One region of the Paenibacillus sp. MZ03-122A genome, then DNA from elsewhere that is predicted to be linked to it. Evidence: a T-box and tRNA genes for the amino acid it is inferred to sense, from the RefSeq annotation. Region 1 holds a T-box; the other regions hold tRNA genes.
What was found. The T-box of region 1 lies ahead of argS (arginine--tRNA ligase). A T-box ahead of a tRNA ligase gene usually reads a tRNA of that ligase, here a tRNA-Arg.
Positions count from the first base shown of each region.

Region 2: it encodes a tRNA-Arg, which carries the amino acid that the T-box ahead of argS (arginine--tRNA ligase) is inferred to sense. The anticodon was not compared.
Region 3: it encodes a tRNA-Arg, which carries the amino acid that the T-box ahead of argS (arginine--tRNA ligase) is inferred to sense. The anticodon was not compared.

Region 1 is NZ_JANAVI010000001.1:765,653-772,436, reverse strand. Features, by position in the region: gene NLX74_RS03765 (S-layer homology domain-containing protein) at 1-430, opposite strand, end outside; gene argS (arginine--tRNA ligase) at 692-2,422, opposite strand; T-box leader at 2,482-2,740, opposite strand; gene NLX74_RS03755 (four-helix bundle copper-binding protein) at 2,818-3,147, opposite strand; gene NLX74_RS03750 (MogA/MoaB family molybdenum cofactor biosynthesis protein) at 3,410-3,925, shown strand; gene NLX74_RS03745 (nicotinate phosphoribosyltransferase) at 3,992-5,455, opposite strand; gene NLX74_RS03740 (cysteine hydrolase family protein) at 5,576-6,142, opposite strand; gene NLX74_RS03735 (NUDIX domain-containing protein) at 6,210-6,784, opposite strand, start outside.
Region 2 is NZ_JANAVI010000013.1:80,585-87,368, reverse strand. Features, by position in the region: gene NLX74_RS21255 (PdaC/SigV domain-containing protein) at 1-941, shown strand, start outside; gene clpP (ATP-dependent Clp endopeptidase proteolytic subunit ClpP) at 1,067-1,663, opposite strand; tRNA gene NLX74_RS21245 (tRNA-Arg) at 1,874-1,948, opposite strand; gene NLX74_RS21240 (sugar-binding transcriptional regulator) at 2,218-3,255, shown strand; gene gap (type I glyceraldehyde-3-phosphate dehydrogenase) at 3,349-4,359, shown strand; gene NLX74_RS21230 (phosphoglycerate kinase) at 4,480-5,661, shown strand; gene tpiA (triose-phosphate isomerase) at 5,721-6,473, shown strand; gene gpmI (2,3-bisphosphoglycerate-independent phosphoglycerate mutase) at 6,475-6,784, shown strand, end outside.
Region 3 is NZ_JANAVI010000006.1:102,058-108,841, forward strand. Features, by position in the region: gene hsdR (type I restriction-modification system endonuclease) at 1-2,406, opposite strand, end outside; partial or broken gene NLX74_RS14700 (IS256 family transposase) at 2,672-3,586, shown strand; tRNA gene NLX74_RS14705 (tRNA-Arg) at 3,798-3,871, opposite strand; gene NLX74_RS14710 (magnetosome magnetite crystal formation protein family) at 4,046-4,339, shown strand; gene NLX74_RS14715 (hypothetical protein) at 4,659-5,018, opposite strand; gene asnB (asparagine synthase (glutamine-hydrolyzing)) at 5,182-6,784, shown strand, end outside.

The DNA.
Region 1 (6,784 bases):
TACGGACAGTTGGATATTCACCCGTTGCACTCACTGCTTTATACAGAATATTCGCAAATTGTTCTCTTGTCATACGGGTGCTTGGATCAATATCTGGTGACAAAGGAATTTGGTGTTGGGCCGCAATCCGATAGGACTGAGCATACCATGCGGAAGCCGGAATGTTTGCAAAGGAACCCGTTGTGAAATCAGGCATTACCTGAAGATCCATCGCACGAACAACCAAATGTACTCCTTGTGCATAGGTGAGCGTTTGATCCGGTGCAAATTTATCCTTGGTTATTCCTTGGATAATTCCTTTATCCTGAAGTGACTTTACGATCTTCTCCTGTTCAGCTCCCTTTATATCACGAAAAGCAGAAGCCGACGTAGCCACAGCCAATGAGCAGACGACAAGCAGGGCAACTGCCACGCTTTTATTTTTTTTCATGAGATACACCTCCATGTTTACTTTGCTTCTATACTTACCGACGCAATAAAAGCATCAAATGTTTCAAATATGCACAAATTGGTTGCAAAACAGTGGAATACCTGCGATTAGTGTAACCCGTCTAACTCTTTTCTGCTCACAATCTTTACACATACCCAAAAGTGCCTGTAACAGATTACCTTTTACAGTATCCCCTTGGAAGAACCGGATCTGGGTAGCAGTATCCCGCCGGCAAACCTCGCTCCCCTTTGTTCTCTTTGCTTACATCCGATTCGGTGCTTTCAGACCAAGAAGTTGCAGCGCGCATGCCAGAATATCCGCAGTTTGTTCCGCCAATTGAATACGCCAGCGTCCACCATCGACAATCCTTTCCTTGGCGTAAAAACGGTTGAACGCCTGGGCCGTATCCAGTGCAAATCTCGCAATAACCGAAGGCTCCAGTTGGCGAGCCGCACGTATCAGTTGTCCGTGATAACGATCCAACTGCTTAAGCAGCGCCCAACCTGCGTCACCTAACATTTCATCCGATATGTCATTCAAATCACGAGAATGGCTATCTTGGACAAGGGCGTTGTCGCTAGAATTAGTAGTAACATCAACATCGGCGCGAGCATGAGCTTTCTCCAGAAGGCTGCGTATGCGCGCATGAGTATACTGCACATAAGGCCCGGTCTCACCTTCAAAGGTCAGCGCTTCCTCCAACGAAAAATCCACTTCATTCAGCCGGTTGTTTTTTAAGTCACCAAAAATAATCGCCCCAATACCAACGTCCTCTGCTACTGCCTGTCGTTCCTGCAAATCGGGATTCTTCTGAGTAATGATGGCTTGAGCACGCGCTATAGCTTCATCCAGCACCTCCTCCAGTTTGACAACTTTTCCACGTCTTGTAGACATTTTCTTACCCGCAAACCGCATTAATCCAAACGGCACATGCTCACACTGCTCCGCCCATGCCTCTCCTGCATGTTTCAGCACCGCAAACACCTGCTGGAAATGCAGCTTCTGTTCCCCACCAACGACGTATAGAAGCCGATCAGCCTTCATCACTTCATGACGATAAATCGCTGTTGCCAGATCACGTGTCGGATAAATGGTAGTCCCATCCTTTTTTAGAATAAGACATGGCGGCAGTTCCTCGTCTTCCAGACGAACTACAAGCGCGCCATCACTTTCCTCCAGCAATCCCTTTGCTCTTAATTGAGCAACAACTGCCTGCATCTTATCATTGTAAAAACTTTCTCCCAGCACATGGTCAAATGTAATGTTCAGGCGCTGGTACATACGATCAAATTCACCCAGACTGACTTCAACAAAAAATTTCCATAGTTGTTGAGCCTCTGCGTCTCCCTGCTCCAAACGTCGGAACCACTCGCGGCCTTCATCTTCCAAAGCCGGATCATGCTCGGCCTCCTGATGAAAACGCACATACAGTTTCAGTGATTCACCAATCGGATCATGTTGTAGCTGTTCCTCATTTCCCCATCTTTTATAGGCCGCAATTTGCTTGCCAAACTGTGTTCCCCAATCCCCAAGATGATTCACACTAATTGGGACATATCCGGTTTCACCAAGTATGCGATACAAGGCAGCACCAATAACAGTAGAGCGAAGATGACCAATACCAAACGGTTTGGCAATATTGGGCGAGGACATATCAATGACCACCCGCTGTCCGTGTCCGATATTGGGCCTGAGGAAATCAGCCTTGCTCAATTCAGCAAGCATAAGCGGAATATGAACCGATCGATCCAATGTTATATTTACGTAGGCACCCGATGCTGAAGCAGTGAAACCTTCTTCATGGCTCACTAGCTCCGCTAATTCCATTGCAATGTGCTGCGGAGACTTTTGAAACTTTTTAGCCAGCACAAAACAGGGAAACGCCACATCTCCCCATTCAGGCTGCGGTGGCACCTCAAATAATGATAAAACTTCTTTCTCCTCCAAGCCCGTATGGGCCAATATCGCTTGAGCAGCAATCCTCACTAACATGATCTCTCTCCTTCTTTTTATAGAATCTAACAAAAAAAGCCCCCGCCTCTTGAAATAATTCAAGAGACGAGAACTTCAATATCCCCGCGGTACCACTCTTCGTAAATCGGTTGTGCAGCTAAAGCTAACTTACACAAATCGCGATTTCACTCCAATGACTAATAACGGTGTCTGCCGGGCTGATCTACTAGAAATTCTGCTCGTTGGATCAACCGTCTCCCGGGTGCGCTTCACATCGGACCTCATACCGGCTTCCACCTCTTCCGGCTCGCTGTAATGATACGGCTCCGCTGCTACTCTCCCGTTCCATGACGTTAATTCCAATCATTATACAAACCTATTCAGTAGAAAGCAACCTTTTTTTTCCTCTTCAGGCACTAGTTCCATATATGTAATTACACTGCCACCAATTGGCGGCAGGCCTGAACGCAACGACGGCAGGCTTCTGCACAATGTTTGCAATGATCATGGGAATGCTTGCTGCTTTCAGCAGCACATACCTCACAGCCCTTGGCGCACAGCTCACAGATTTGCTCGGCAAAATCCGTTCCGCGCTGCAGCATTTGAGCAGCAAATCCGCATATTTCTGCACATTCCCTACTCACTCGAATACATTCACGCAGCATAGCTAAATCATATTCCTTCAAACTCGCTACGTAACATACATTGCAAGCGTTCATACATTCCAGGCAAGCATCCACGCATTGTTGGTATGAATGATTCATATTACATTACCTCCCAGTTGTTGACCCTGCTGTACTATTACCCGCTGATCCTTGAGTTTAATCATTTGATGTGCGCGCTTACAATAAAATAAAAACAAAACAATCCCGACTTATGTAAGGAAGTGTACTATATTCCAGTATGTAAGTGCAAGGATATTAATCACATGGATTTTTAGCCCTTGTTTCTGACTTGCATACACTCAGTCATTGCTCTATTGTAAAAAGTATATGTCTAACCATCGATCAAGGAGTGAACATTTTAATGAATATGTCTTCCGTAGAGGAGCATCGACAGGAATCCCCGCAACAGGTTAATTGCATGGTCGTGACTGTCTCGGACACACGTACCGTGGAAACAGATACCGGGGGACAATTGCTCATGGATCTACTAGAAACCAATGGATATAAGGTTGTTCGATATGTCATCGTCAAGGATGACTACGAAGGTATTCAGCAGTTAGTATCTGAAGCAGCGGCACAGAATGACATCGAGGCTGTACTTTTGACAGGCGGTACCGGTATTTCTCCACGTGATACTACATATGAAGCCGTCTCCTCTCTACTGGATAAGGAACTACCTGGCTTTGGGGAAATCTTCCGTTATTTAAGCTTTGCTGAGGACATTGGTTCAGCAGCTATATTAAGCCGGGCTGTAGCTGGTACTGTGGGTCGGACAGCTGTATTTTCTATGCCTGGCTCACGCGGAGCCGTTCGTTTGGCAATGGAACGCATTATTGTCCCTGAGCTACGACATGTGATGAGAGAAATTTATAAATAAGCTCCTATTTCCTACATGCCGCGACACAAAAAGGCACCCCATACATTCATGAGGTGCCTCTTCCAACTATTCTTTTTCTTCAACTTCGGGCTGCATATAGCTGTCGATCAGCTTTTGCTTCAGCTCCCATACCTTCTCGCTCAGATTTACACGATAAATTTCAGGGTTCAGCTTCCGCAAATATTCTGGCCAAAACAGTTTCAACTGTGAAGTATGGTAGGCACGAATTTCATCCAGCTCAGGAAGCTCATATACCTTCTGTCCATTTATAAAAATAGGCTCAAGCATTGGCACGGCTTCATAATTTTCTACATACTTCTTCATATACGGATGCAAAGGGTTAAACAGCTTCAGGCGCTTACCATTACGCGGACGCTCTTCATCCGGGAAAGAAATATAATCGGCTACAGCTCTCCCTTTCTTCTTATCCACAATGCGATATACATCCTTCTTGCCTGGTGTGGATACTTTTTCTGGGTTACCCGAGATCTTAATCGTCGGCAACATTTCGCCATCCACTTCACGCTCAACCAGCTTGTACACCCCGCCGAGCGATGGTTGATCTGAAGCCGTAATAAGCTGTGTTCCTACACCCCATACATCAATACGTGCCCCTTGGGCTTTCAGGTTAAAAATCGTATTTTCGTCCAAATCATTGGAAGCTACAATTTGTACGTAATCTAAGCCTTCAGCATCGAGCATTTCCCGCGCCTGAATGGATAGATAAGCCAAGTCACCGCTATCCAGACGGATTGCATTCATACGCTTGCCCTGACTCTCCAGCATTTTTGCTGTCCGAATCGCATGAGGAACACCGCTTTCCAGCGTGTCAAAGGTGTCTACCAACAGTGTAACCTGGTCTGGTAAAACCTTCGCATACACGTCAAACGCCTCCTGCTCTGTCATAAAGGTCTGCACCCATGAATGGGCATGTGTCCCCTTCGTCGGGATTCCAAAGTGCTCGCCTGCCAGCATATTAGAAGTCGCGTCAAAACCTGCCACATAAGCTGCTCGTGCTCCCCAAATCGCCGCATCAGCTTCCTGCGCACGCCGTGTCCCAAATTCGAGCAGTGTATCGTCACTTGCCACCTGCTTGATGCGTGATGCCTTTGTCGCAATGAGCGTCTGATAGTTCATAAAATTCAGCAATGCCGTCTCGACAAGCTGCGTTTCCATAATCGTTCCTTCAACACGTACCAAAGGCTCGTTTGGAAAAACAAGTGCTCCTTCTTTCATCGAATGGACCGTTCCACCAAACTTAAACTGGCGAAGCGCCTCCATGAACATGGGATCGTATTTCTCCTCCTGTTCAGACAGGTAGCGAATGTCCTCTTCTGTAAACCGCAAATTTGCAATATAATTCACAATGCGTTCCAGACCAGCGAACACGGCGTATCCATTACCAAAAGGGAGTTTACGGAAATACGCCTCGAACACAGCTTTACGCTGATGACTTCCGTTCACCCAATGGGCGTACATCATATTAATCTGATATTTATCTGTATGTAATGCGAGGCTCGTTGACTGCATCGTAATCATCCTCTCTGACTGTCCCCAGGTTTGTGGCAGCGTACCGCCTCATCTACCCAGATTCAGCAATATCCGGCTCCATTTTGTTATCGGACATTGGTGCACAATCGTTAAGTTATTTTACTTCTTCTGACGTAAAACCGTGTCCTCAGCCGACCTTACCGCGGCTCCAAGACTTCCTTCAAAATGACCCAAAGCCCAATCATGTCCAGCTTGATTAAAGCTCGCCACAGCGTCCTTGTATACGGTAATAGCAAAACCTTTGTTATAAGCATCTACAGCCGTATGCAGCACACATATATCTGTACACACACCAATCAGGTGAACTTCCAGAATACCACGTTCACGTAGCCTGAGCTCCAGATCTGTGCCCGCAAAAGCACTGTACCGTGTTTTATTCAACCAGTAGATAAGATCACTTTGTTGCTCATAGAGGCTACGAAGCTTGCCATACAAATGTCGTCCGTTGGTTCCACGTATATTATGTGGAGGAAACAGCTTGCTCTCCGGGTGATAAAGGTCGTTCTCCTCATGCAAATCCACAGCCATGACAACAAAGTCCCCTTGATCCACGTATGCCTGCGTAATTGCTGCGATCCGTTCATCCAACTCAATCGCAGGTTGTCCTACAGGCAAACTACCGTCCACAAAATCTTTCGTGTAATCAATAACAATTAGTGCCTGCATCGTACGGTCAGCTCCTTATCCTCAAAGTGAAATTGTACGTTCTATGCGTAACCTATTACATTAGACGTTACGTGTAGATAGATAAACGCGGTACTCTGTCACTAAAACGGTACAACTGTGCCGGTCTTTGTGAATACTGGTTGGAACTGAGCGGTTTGCCGTTCTCATCACGCACTTCTTCCAGTATCCCCTGCCTGCTACGAGTCGATGTTATTTTGCGAATAAAGTTTGGCTCTTCGAAATCCGGTACGACACTCTGAATCACCTGATATAATTCACCAAGTGTAAAATGTAGCGGTAAAAACTGCTTGGCGATCGTCGTCTGAAGCATCTGCAACTGAATTTTGCGATAAGCGTCTACTATGATATCCCGGTGATCGAATGCCAGCTCCAATTCCTCCAACGCTTCGCGGATCGTGAATAGCCCGACCTCGGAAGCATCATCGGCCGCCTGACGCTGTTCCAACATCCATTCTTCTACCAGCGCAAAAAATGCATGTGATATGATCCACCCGCGCGGATCACGTCCCGGTCCACTATATACACCCAAATACTCCAGATGCCCGCCGTCCACACCTGTTTCCTCTAACAGCTCCCGCTTGGCAGCTCCATACATAGATTCATCTTCCTGACAAAACCCTC
Region 2 (6,784 bases), on a different contig from region 1:
CTAAAGGTGTTCAAGTGAACGGGAGTACAATGATTCCGGTGGCCGCTTTGCGTGACAGCCTGGGGACTCCAGTAAGCTATGATGCGAAAACAACGACATATACCGTAGGTAGCGGGTACAATAAACTTTACATTATGGCTTCTTCCTCGGATGCCTACGTCAACGTCAATGGAATCAATACACGTAGCATGGATGCCAAACAGATCGCTGGGAAGCTATACATTCCTATGAGTCTGCTGAAAGACTATCTAGGCATAGATGCTCAATGGAATGCTGCTCAGAAAACAGTAACGCTGAGTAAAAGCCAGCTAAATCCGATCACAATTGCGTCTCTAACACTTCCAGCTTCGAGTAATGCGAAGGTGTCCTACAAGATTAAGTATCCGCAAATCAGCGGCAGCCAACTGAATCCTGAGGCTCAACAGGCCATTAACAATGTGCTTAAAAAGCATGCAGAGGGTATATTGGCAGCAGGCAAAAAGATGATGTCTGAGGGAGAGGCTACAACAGAAAGACCGTATGAGTTCGGAAATGATTTTGCAATTGCCTATAACAAAGATGGTATTCTGAGTGTGATTATGCAGGATTACTCGTATACGGGTGGCGCACATGGCATGACGGTACGTAAAGGATATACGTTCTCGCTCGCTGATGGTAAACTGCTGCAATTGTCTGACGTATTGAAGGCAAATCCGAACTACAAAAAGTTCCTCAATGCTGATTTGAAGAAAAAAATCGATGCGCTTCAGGCTGGCGAAGGATTCGAGAAATTTAAAGAGCTGGCGGCAGATCAGAATTTTTATGTAACAAACAGTGGAGTAACAATTGTGTTTGATTTGTATGATTATGCGCCATACGCGTATGGAATTCCGGAGTTTACCTACTCGTTCGGTCAACTGCTGCCTCAAGGCGGAAAGCCTTTTGCGGGACAGCATGAATAGTAGGAGTAAACAATTCCAATTGTCTATAACCTAAAAAACAATAAAGCAAAAAAAGCTGCCTACCGGATAAGAACATCCGGGGCAGCTTTTTCATTTACCAGCTATCGAGAGGCGAATTTCTTCTCTTATACACCTTCTGGAGAGGAGCTAGTTAGCACTTTATCAATAATACCGTATTCCTTGGCATCATCAGCGGACATGAAGTAGTCACGGTCTGTGTCTTTTTCAATGCGCTCCAGTGGTTGGCCTGTGCGATCTGCGAGAATGCGGTTCAATTTGTCACGCATTTTCAGAATGCGGCGTGCACGGATTTCAATATCCGTTGCCTGGCCTTGTGCACCACCCAGTGGTTGGTGAATCATAATTTCACTGTTTGGCAAAGCGAAACGTTTACCTTTGGCGCCTGCATTTAGCAAGAACGCGCCCATGGAAGCCGCCATACCTACGCAAATCGTAGATACGTCAGGTTTAATGTATTGCATCGTATCGAAAATGGCCATGCCAGCTGTAATGGAACCGCCAGGACTGTTAACATACAAGTGAATATCTTTTTCAGGATCTTCGGCAGCCAAAAACAGCATTTGCGCAATAATAGAGTTGGCTACAACGTCATTGACGTCCGAGCCTAACAAAATAATGCGATCCTTCAACAGTCTGGAATAAATGTCATAGGCGCGTTCGCCGCGGTTACTTTGTTCTACTACCATAGGAACATAGCTCACGTCAAAAAACCTCCCTTAAATATCGTTAGTGGATTTGGTGGACATGCCGATTACACGTCCCTTATTTATAAACTGTTACCGTATTAACCACATGATAAACAATTTCAAACAAAAAGTCAAAGAAAGTCAAACTAATGATTAAAAAAAAGAGCCCTCAGCGCTCTTATTGGTTAAAACATTATGTAGAAGCATTTATGCGTTCATTTAAAATGGCGCGCCCGCGAGGAATCGAACCTCGATCTCAGGCTCCGGAGGCCTACGTCATATCCGTTGGACCACGGGCGCATAGTTCAATCAATGCAAACAACTAACTAATTAAACAGCTAATTGGAAACAAAGATGATTATATGATATACAGCAGTGAATTGCAAGCTTTTATTAAATGCGCATATTCAGGCAAATGGTTGAGAAATATAGGTTCAGATAGACTTGCATGTGGAGCAAATATTGGTTAAGATATACGTGGGACTTAAAAAGTTATCCCGGGACATTTTAAGACCAGTTAGAGATAGAGCATTAGAGACAGAACTTAGAAGTGTGCGGGAGTGGAAAGCATGCGAAAGATATTAGAAATACAGAAGCAGCTTCTGCCCGACCTCATGGATGTTTTGAAAAAAAGGTACACGATCCTGCATCAGATTATGCTGTCCGATGTTGTTGGACGCAGAACACTGGCAGCTTCACTGAACATGACTGAGCGCGTGTTGCGCGCCGAAACCGATCTTCTTAAAGCTCAAGGGCTAATTGAGATTGAGAGTGTAGGCATGAAGGTGAGCAAAGCAGGACTGGATCTGCTGGAACAGCTGGAGCCGATTGCGAACAACTTGTTCGGCCTGTCCCAATTGGAGGACCAGATTCGTCAAGCCTATGGTTTGAGGAAGGTGGTTGTCGTTCCAGGGGATTCGGATGCTTCTCCGTTAACAAAGCAGGAGCTGGGGCGCGCTGGAGCAAAAGCGTTGCTGAGTGTTATGGACGACGAGGATGTGGTCGCTGTAACAGGTGGCACGACGATTGCCGACGTGGCGGAACAACTGGCACTACCTTCTAATGGCCCACTTAAGGGTGGGTGGTTTGTACCGGCACGCGGGGGTTTGGGAGAAAGCATGGAAATGCAGGCCAACACAATTGCTTCCACAATGGCTCGCAAGGTAGGCGCTCAATACCGTCTGCTCCATGTACCGGATTTGCTCAGCAATCATGCTTACAACTCCTTGCTTGAAGATACGAACATTCAGGATATATTGAACCTGATTCGCGAGAGTCGTATCATCATTCACGGGATAGGCAACGCCATAGCGATGGCACATAGACGTAAACTTGATCCCGAAACCTTCGCCCAGATCAGCAGTGAGGGGGCCGTTGCCGAATCGTTTGGTTATTACTTTAACGAAGATGGCGTCGTTGTTCACAGAATGCTGACGCTTGGACTTCGATTAGAGGACATCAGGCGTACCGATACGGTTTTAGGCGTAGCTGGAGGCAAGAGCAAGGCGGCCGCTATTCATGCGGTACTGCGTTTCGGACAAGAAGACATTCTAGTCACCGACGAAGGCGCTGCTGCCGAGATTGTAAGTCATTATTTAAATGGTTAAGATGGATTTATGAATGGTGTTGTCTTGACGGGCTTTCGGGTCTGTCTTGAATATATAAAACTAAACTAAACGAACTTTGGGAGGAACTCACTCATGACAGTTAAAGTTGGTATTAACGGTTTCGGACGTATTGGACGCCTTGCTTTCCGCCGGATTCAAAACGTGGAAGGTATTGAAGTAGTAGCAATCAATGACTTGACAGATTCCAAAATGTTGGCACATTTGTTGAAATATGATACAACACAAGGTACTTTCCAAGGAGAAGTAGAAGTACATGACGGCTTCTTCAAAGTAAACGGTAAAGAAGTTAAAGTTTTGGCTAACCGCAACCCTGAAGAACTGCCTTGGGGAGACCTGGGTGTAGATATCGTTCTGGAATGCACAGGTTTCTTCACAACTAAAGAAGCTGCTGAGAAACATTTGAAAGGCGGCGCTAAAAAAGTTGTTATTTCCGCTCCAGCTACTGGCGACATGAAAACTGTCGTTTATAACGTAAACCATGAAATTCTGGACGGTACTGAAACTGTAATCTCCGGTGCTTCTTGCACAACAAACTGCCTGGCTCCTATGGCTAAAACACTGCAAGACAAATTCGGTATCATCGAAGGTTTGATGACTACAATTCACGCTTACACTGGCGACCAAAACACTTTGGATGCTCCACATGCTAAAGGTGACTTCCGTCGTGCTCGCGCAGCAGCTGAAAACATCATTCCTAACACAACTGGTGCTGCAAAAGCCATCGGTCTGGTAATTCCTGAACTGAAAGGTAAACTGGATGGCGCGGCTCAACGTGTTCCAGTAGCAACTGGTTCCCTGACTGAGTTGGTAACAGTTCTGGAGAAAAACGTAACTGCTGAAGAAATCAACGCAGCAATGAAAGAAGCTTCTGATGCTGATACTTTTGGATACACTGAAGATCAAATCGTTTCTTCCGACATCAAAGGTATCACTTACGGTTCTTTGTTTGATGCAACTCAAACTAAAGTTCTGACTGTTGGCGACAAACAACTGGTGAAAACTGTAGCTTGGTATGACAACGAAATGTCCTACACTGCACAATTGATCCGCACGTTGGAATACTTCGCAAAACTGGCTAAATAAGAACAGTCTTATTGAGCAATAACATAGAGCGGAAACAGGTTATTGTTTCCGCTCTTTATATATCAAATGTGCCTTAAATTCCTGTTTCGTAAAATTATAAGGGTGCGGAGGAATATGGAGATGAACAAAAAGAGCGTACGTGATATAGAACTGAATGGAAAACGGGTGTTTGTTCGTGTAGATTTTAACGTTCCGGTTGAGGACGGTAAAATTACGGATGACAAGCGTATTCGTGAAACCTTGCCAACCATTAACTACTTGATTGAAAAAGGTGCAAAAGTTATTTTGGCGAGTCACTTTGGACGTCCAAAAGGTCAGGTTGTTGAATCCATGCGTCTGACTCCTGTTGGCGTACGTTTGTCTGAGCTGCTGAAAAAGCCAGTAGTTAAAGTGGACGAATCGGTAGGCGAAGCTGTTAAAGCGAAAGTGGCTGAACTGCAAAACGGCGACGTGCTGTTGCTTGAAAATGTACGTTTTTATGCAGGAGAAGAAAAGAATGATCCTGAATTGGCGAAGCAATTTGCTGAACTGGCCGACGTTTTCGTGAATGACGCATTTGGTGCAGCACACCGTGCTCATGCTTCCACTGAAGGTATCGCTCATATTCTTCCGGCTGTTTCTGGCTTGCTGATGGAAAGAGAATTGTCTGTTATTGGTAAGGCTCTGTCGAATCCAGACCGTCCTTTTACAGCCATTATTGGCGGTTCCAAAGTAAAAGACAAAATCGACGTGATCGACAACTTGCTGAACATTGCAGATAACGTAATCATTGGTGGCGGTTTGACTTATACATTCTTCAAAGCTCAAGGTCATGAAGTGGGTCAATCTTTGCTGGATGAATCCAAACTGGACGTAGCTCTTGGATTTATTGAAAAAGCGAAGAAGCTCGGCAAAAACTTCTATCTTCCGGTTGATATTGTAGTATCTGACGATTTCAGCGCTACGGCGAACACGGACATTGTGGATATCGACGGCATTCCTGCAGATTGGGAAGGCGTGGACATTGGACCGAAAACACGTAAAATCTATGCAGATGTGATCAAAAACTCCAAACTGGTTGTATGGAACGGACCAATGGGCGTATTTGAAATCGAGCCTTTCGCTGGTGGTACTCGTGAAGTAGCGGAAGCTTGCGCAACAACTGAAGCATACACCATCATTGGTGGCGGGGATTCTGCGGCTGCGGCTGAAAAATTCCACTTGGCTGATAAAATGGATCATATCTCCACTGGCGGTGGCGCATCACTGGAATTTATGGAAGGCAAAGCACTTCCGGGTGTTGTTGCACTGAACGATAAATAATCAAACGCACTATGCGTGAATAAAGCTTTAGGGCACCTAATAGTTAGGAGTTGAAACCATTGAGAACACCGATTATCGCGGGTAACTGGAAGATGTTTAAAACAGTACCAGAAGCTAAAACTTTCATCGAAGAGATCAAAGGCAAAGCAGAGGTTGCAGGAGTGGAAAGCGTGATTTGCGCACCATTTACGAATCTTCCTGCCCTGGTTGAAGCAGTAAAAGGTACGTCTATTAAAATTGGCGCACAAAACCTGCACTTTGCAGAAGATGGTGCCTTTACAGGTGAAATTAGCGGTGGAATGCTGAAAGATCTGGGCGTAGATTACGTTGTGATCGGACACTCCGAGCGTCGTGAATATTTTAATGAAACAGACGAAACGGTGAACAAAAAGGTTCATGCGGCATTCCGTCATGGCCTGACTCCAATCGTGTGTGTAGGCGAAAAGCTGGAAGACCGTGAAGCTGGACAAACCAAAGAGGTTGTAAAAGTGCAAACTGTAGCAGCTTTTGCTGGTTTGGCTAAGGATCAGGCTGCACAAGTAGTTGTTGCTTATGAGCCGATCTGGGCCATCGGAACAGGCAAATCCTCCACTTCGCAGGATGCGAATGAAGTGATTTCCTATATCCGCAGTCTGATTAAAGAGCTGTATGATGAAAATACAGCAAATGCTGTACGTATTCAGTATGGTGGCAGTGTAAAACCTGAAAATGTTACTGAGTACCTGGGTCAAAGCGATATCGACGGCGCGCTCGTGGGTGGTGCCAGTCTTCAACCGGCGTCGTACATCGCGCTTGTTGAGGGGGCGAAGTAAGATGACAGCACCAAAACCGGTAGCTTTAATTATTATGGACGGGTTCGGATTGCGTGACAACGTAGAAGGTAATGCGGTTGCGCAGGCCAACAAACCGAATTACGACCGGTATTTACAACAGTATCCTCATACAACGCTGACGGCTTCTGGCGAAGCAGTGGGTCTGCCTGAAGGACAAATGGGTAACTCCGAAGTAGGTCACTTGAACATCGGCGCAGGCCGAATTGTATATCAAGACTTGACTCGTATTTCGAAGTCCATCCGTGAAGGTGAATTCTACGACAATGAAACACTGGTTAAAGCAGTGCAAC
Region 3 (6,784 bases), on a different contig from region 1:
TTCATGCAGCTCTGCTATTGTTACCTTTTGCTGCTTCACAACAGGCTTCATATCTGTATATTGCTGTAACTGATTATAGATTCCCACCGCATCAAAAATACGGAAATGAGATTTCTCAATCTCTGGACATAAACGAGTAGCACGCCCTAACATTTGATCGTATAGAATACGTGACTTTATACGGCGTAAGAAAACAATGTTTGTAATCTTCGGTACATCAATACCTGTCGTTAGTAAATCGACTGTTACGACAATATTTGGTAAGCGTTCATTTTTGAAACGTTTAATCATTTCATTGGGATGATAAATAGAACCTGTAATTTTCACAATTGCATCATCTGATACATCATCACCGTTTTCCGCAAATGCTTCTTTAAGTAAACGAACGATTAAATCAGCGTGTTGATCTGTTGCTGCAAAAATTAATGTTTTTTCTTCGCTTTCTGGATCAATATAATCAATTAATTTCGTTAAAACTGCTCGGTTAAAGCCTTCTGTAATCACTCGTTTATTAAAATGCTCTACTTCAAATTTCAGTTCATCTTCTAGCCGCTCTAAAATGATTTCGCCTTCTTCTGGATCATAAACCTCTACTTCTTCGCCTTTCTCAAACGAAATACCATGCTGTTGTAATTCCGTTTCAAATAAATAAGGTGGCTCATGGTCGACTAAATAGCCATCTAAAACCGCTTCTGTATAAGAATATTTATAAATAGGTGAACCAAAAATTTCTGTCGTATGAAGTGCTGGCGTAGCTGTCAGACCAAGCACTGCCGCATCGAAATAATCAATAACTCTGCGGTATTGGCTTACATAATCATTTTGATCTCGGAATAGTAGCTCATCATCTGTCATTTCTCGGTCACTTGTATAACCTCGGTGTGCTTCATCGACAATAATAAAATCATATTGCCCAACAGAAGGTAATTGCTCTTGATCGCTATAGAATAAGCGTCTTACTATGCCTTGAACTGTTGCAATTTGCACCTTTGTTTCCACATCTGGTGTCATATCTTCAAGTGATTTCACATCATAAATCGATGAAAACGGTAAACCATTTTCCATCTTAGAATCTTTTAAAGCATCTGCCGTTTGTTGACCTAGTGAATTACGATCGACTAAAAATAATATTCGACGACATTTCTTCGCTTTAATTAAACGATACATAAGAGCGATTGCTGTACGTGTTTTCCCTGTACCTGTTGCCATTGCAACAAGCATTTTTCTAGCTCCTTGCATTAATGCTTCTTCTGCTGCTAATACCGCTTTTTGTTGGTAGTCACGTAAACCAAACTTCGTAACATCCTCGTTTTTTAAGCTTTCATTTGCTTGTCTATCATCCACGTCTAATAGCATCTTTAAATCTGATGGTGAGTGCCAACCTTCTAAAGCATGAGATCGCTTCGTTTGATTACGTGCATCCCAAAACCAAATACCCGATTGATCTTCAAGCTGTCTTAAATACGGTCTACCATTAGAAGCAAAAATAAACGGCACTTTATATTCTCCATTTTGTGGCAATAATTCAATACCTTCTATTGCTTGTACTTCACGTGCATATACTTTTGCTTGGCTTTCAAGTGCTGATGGAATATCACGATGCTTTGCTTTTGCTTCGACAATACCGACCAATTGCAGCCCAATGAATAAAGCATAATCCGCATATTTCGAACCAACTTTCCATTCTGCTATCGCCATATTTTTATTTTTTTCGGGCATCGTTTTATGTTTCTTTTGATTATATTTTTCTGTATCAACAAGCCAGCCAGCTGCACGTAATTTATCATCAATTAAAATACGTGTTTGAGCTTCTGATAAACGATGCTTTTGAATATGTAGCTTTGATTTTTCTTTACGTCTTACACGTACATCTTTTGTAATTTCATCCTTTGTAATTGTATCAAGCTGCGTTAGAAGTTCTTTTTCCTTTTTAGCAATTTCTTCTTCTAAAGCTTGCACCTTCAATTGAAGCTCCTTAGAACTCTCTTCTCTCTCTGGCTCTCTATATGTAGGTGCGACAAACTCCCAATCAATATATACTTCCATAAACCAAATCGAGATTTGATACGCTAATGCTAGTAACTGTTTTGCTTCTTCTGTCGTACCATAGGATGCTTCATGAGAAGCGGTATTCCCTTTTCTGCGTAACGTGTGGAATATATCTAACATTTCTGGCTCTGCTAATCCTTCTTTTTTCATTGTATTTAAACGGTCTACTTGCCTTGTATCATACGCTTCACGAATGTTATCAGATGCTAAAACAGCTTTTGCAATTGATTCACCTAATAAACGTAATTTCATAATGGAAGTATGCGGATCATTATATAAATTATGCTCGGCACTTTCTCCAAGCTTCGCTAATACTTCCCATTCTCCTTTAAAAAAAGAAAAGTTACTCATTATCATCATCCACCACTTTTCTAAGTATTTGATCTAATTGTACTATAATAGGAATTATTGGACTAGGAGAACAAACATTTCAATAAAGCTTATCGTTTCGAAATTTTAGTCGTGGTATGTGTTCAGAGCGAGTCTGTAAAATATATTGTGAAAACTCTCAAACCCATTAAAATGGAAGTAAGGGAAGGTTAGAGAAACACATAGGACTTTGGTCAAAGGAGCAACTTCGGAAATTTATTAAGGTGAACAAACTTAATCACTACACAAGATATCGAACGTAACTGGCATCGAAGAGCAAATCATTGCTCTGTATGCCAAAGGCATCAGTACCAAAGAAATTCAGGATCATTTAGGACAGATGTATGGTATTGAAGTGTCTCCTACGCTTATTTCCAATGTTACAAATAAGATTGTCGCTTTCATTAAAGAATGGCAGAATCGGCCTCTTCAAGGTGTTTATGCAGTCGTCTATCTGGATGCCACCCACTTCAAGGTCAAACAAGACGGGGCCATGATCAACAAGGCCGCCTACATGGTCATTGGCATCGATTTGGACGGAAACAAGGATGTGCTAGGCATGTGAATTGGTGAGAATGAGTCCTCAGTTCTGGCTGAGTGTGCTGAATGAACTCAAGAATCGTGGAGTTCAAGACATTCTCATTATCTGCGTGGATAACTTGTTCGGGTTCTCTCAGGCAATTGCAGTCTGCTATCCCCAAACTGAAATCCAAAAGTGTGTCATTCACCAAATCCGTAGCTCCACTCGGTAGTTTCGTACAAGGATATTAAGAAAGTAACTGCCGACTTAAAGCCCATTTACAAGGCAGCTACCGAAGAAGGCGCCTTACTTGAACTCGACCGTTTTGAGCAGGTCTGTGGAGCCAAATATCCCCTTATTATCCGTTCTTGGCGAACCCATTGGGATGAGCTCGCTACCTTTTTTAAAAACCCGCTAGAGATTCGCAGACTCATCTACACCACCAATAGGATTGAAAGTTACCATCGCCAACTTCTTAAGGTGACGAAAGGAAGAAGCATCCTTCCTACCGATGAAGCCTTACTTAAGATGCTCTATCTGGCTACCATCGACGTCACTCGAAAATGGACAGGTCGTGTCCAAAACTGAGGCCAAATGTTGCTCCAGATGTCGGTCTTTTTTCTCGATCGGGTCGGTCAACACTTGCGAAAAATCGCTACTTCCCCCTCGGGGGAATCTGTGCCTAAAAGAGTTTTCACAAAATTTTTGACAGACCCTCCTTTTCAGAGAATCTGTCCCACTTAGCTTGACAATCCGTAATATAAAAAAAAGGGATTCTGCATCAGTGACCGAAGCCCTGACCGAAGCCCTAATTTCTCACAAATCCATTTATATCAACGGTTTGTGACTGATTTAATTACGTCCCAGGAGGGATTCGAACCCCCGACCGACGGCTTAGAAGGCCGTTGCTCTATCCAGCTGAGCTACTGGGACAAGATGCTGATCAATAAAACCTTATGTATTCAGCGCATTGATTATTATATCACATTTCGGGCAACTGTCAAAAGCATTTTTTTATGATATTGGGAAGCTGGCTGCAAAAGGAATCATTTGGACGCTAACGGGGTATTATGTACAAAGAACCATGCATAAAGGAGGGGTTAATCTGTGAGAGGTCTTTTGTCGTCACTTTGTTATTTCAGCATTTTCTTCGCACCTTTTCTAGTGCCTGTCATTGTGTGGATTGCAGTACGGGACGAATATGTTCAGGGACATGCAAAAAAAGCTATTTTATCGCATATTTTCCCCATTATTGCGGCAATTCCGCTCGTGTATTTTATTATTACGGCGAATCATGCAGGTTCAGTGATCGGTTTTGTACTGCTATTCGTAGTGATCTATCTCGGGGTTTTTGTTTATAACATCTACAAAGGGATTATGACGCTGCGTGAAGCGGCTTAGTTCAAAAAGAAGCCTCCTACATACCGCTAATTTGGCGGGATACGGAGGCTTCTTTAGGGTCATTTTTGATGAGTTGCTGTTGCTATATGGTTCAATGGCTGCTTATTTATTACCAAAGCGTTTAGGACTTCTTCGTACTTCATGTCTTACGTTTTTCTCCAGCACTTCTTCCGCGAACTCATTGTTATGAATATAACTGCTGCCTCTGTTTTTCTTATAATTCGCTTTGCCGTCTATGATTTTCCCCTCCTTTCACGCTGATCCGGCGATGGCGCCGGGGCCCAAATCAACAAAAGCCGAGGCATAGCACACCATATCCTCATGCCCCGAACTCCTTGGCGAACTCTGTGCTGAGCTGCCCATAGGAGAGCAATTCTTTTTTAAACTTCTCTCGCTCCTCACCAGCAGTAATGTGTGTAGAGTCGGTAAAAGCCTTGTCTGTCACTTCCTCAAATGCCGAATGCAGATTATTGTCGTACCAATCCAGCTCCAGATCGGCGTCATTGCGGATGATCCGTACCATGTCATAGTCATGCTGACCATCCGTCTGATCCTTGGCCGTAATATAGACCAGCAGTTCCGGGTCATCTGCAGCACCGGGCCGCACCTCTACCTCAGCACAGCGCACTCCGTCAAGTTCAGTGAACCGGCGTATTTTGGCATCCTTGATGTAGTACATGGTCTCCCTCCTTCCTTGCGAGTAGACGGGTTGCCCCATCTGTAGTTTTCGGAACGGACAGACATTTTATGCTTCATTTCGGCATATATACTGATGAACTGGGGATTTAGTTTTTGATTCATTCCAACACTGGATGAACACGACAAAGAGAGGATGAACAGACATGTGCGGAATTACAGGTTTCATACAGTGGAACGGAGACTTAATGCATCAATCTGAGCTGCTGCTGAATATGACACAGACGCTCTCTGATCGCGGACCGGATGCTGCGGGTACCTGGATATCCAACCCGTGTGCCTTCGGACACCGAAGATTGAGCGTTATGGACCCGGAAAATGGCGCTCAGCCCATGATCCGGCAGCTAGAGGATATCACTTATACAATTGTATATAACGGGGAAATATATAACGCGCCTGAGCTGAAAAAAGAGCTGCAACAGCGCGGGCATTTTTTCCGTACACAATGCGACACGGAGGTGCTGCTCGAATCCTATATCGAATGGGGCCCTGAATGTGTGGATCGGTTAAACGGCATTTTTGCGTTTGCGGTCTGGGATAGCGAGCGGGAGCAGGTATTTCTGGCACGGGATCGGCTGGGCGTGAAGCCGTTATTTTATAGCCAGACCGAAGAAGTATTCGTATTTGGCTCAGAACCCAAAGCACTGCTCCAGCATCCAGCGGTAGAGGCAGCAGTGGACGCCGAGGGATTAGCCGAAATTTTTATCGTCGGGCCTGCACGTACCCCCGGACACGGCGTCTATTCGTCCATGAAGGAGCTACGCCCCGGGCATACGCTAACCTACAGCCGCGACGGCGTGCGCATTCAAGCCTACTGGACACTGGAAAGCATTGCGCATGAGGATAACACCGAAGAAACGGCACTTAAGGTACGAGAACTGTTGCTGGATACGGTGGAGCGGCAGCTCATTTCGGATGTTCCAGTCTGCACCTTATTGTCTGGCGGGCTGGATTCAAGCGCTCTATCCGCATTAGCTGTCGATTATTACAAACGTACCGGGCAGGGACAAGTTCATACGTATTCGGTCGATTATGTGGATAACGACAAGCATTTTAAAGCCCATGCGTTTCAACCCGGAGCCGATGCCCCCTGGATTCAGCGGATGGTGGATGAATTAGGGACAAATCATCACTGGATTGAATTCGATACGCCAGAAGTCGTAGCAGCTCTGAACAACTCCACACTAACGCGTGATTTACCCGGAATGGCGGACGTGGATTCGTCGCTTTATCTCTTTTGCCGGGAGATTAAAAAAGGAGCTACGGTCGCTATTTCCGGCGAGGCTGCGGATGAAGTTTTTGGCGGATATCCTTGGTTCCACCGGGAGGATATGCTGAATTCGGGTACATTCCCGTGGGCAGTTGCACCCGATATGAGAGCCAGTCTGTTGTCTCCTGAGGTACGGGACTGGATCAAGCCGCTGGAGTATTTGAACGATCGCTACTCAGAAGCGGTAGGAGAAGTGCCGAAGCTACCGGGGGAAACAGGAAAAGCTGCGCAAATGCGCGTCATGTCCTATTTGAACATCACCCGCTTTATGCCTACTCTACTGGATCGCAAGGATCGGATGAGTATGGGAGCCGGACTGGAGGTGCGGGTGCCGTATTGCGATCATCGATTGGTACAATATGTATGGAACATTCCGTGGAGTATCAAGATGACAGGCGGACGTGAAAAAGGTATTTTGCGCAAGGCGCTGGAGGGCGTACTGCCGGATGATGTGCTGTATCGCAAAAAAAGCCCATATC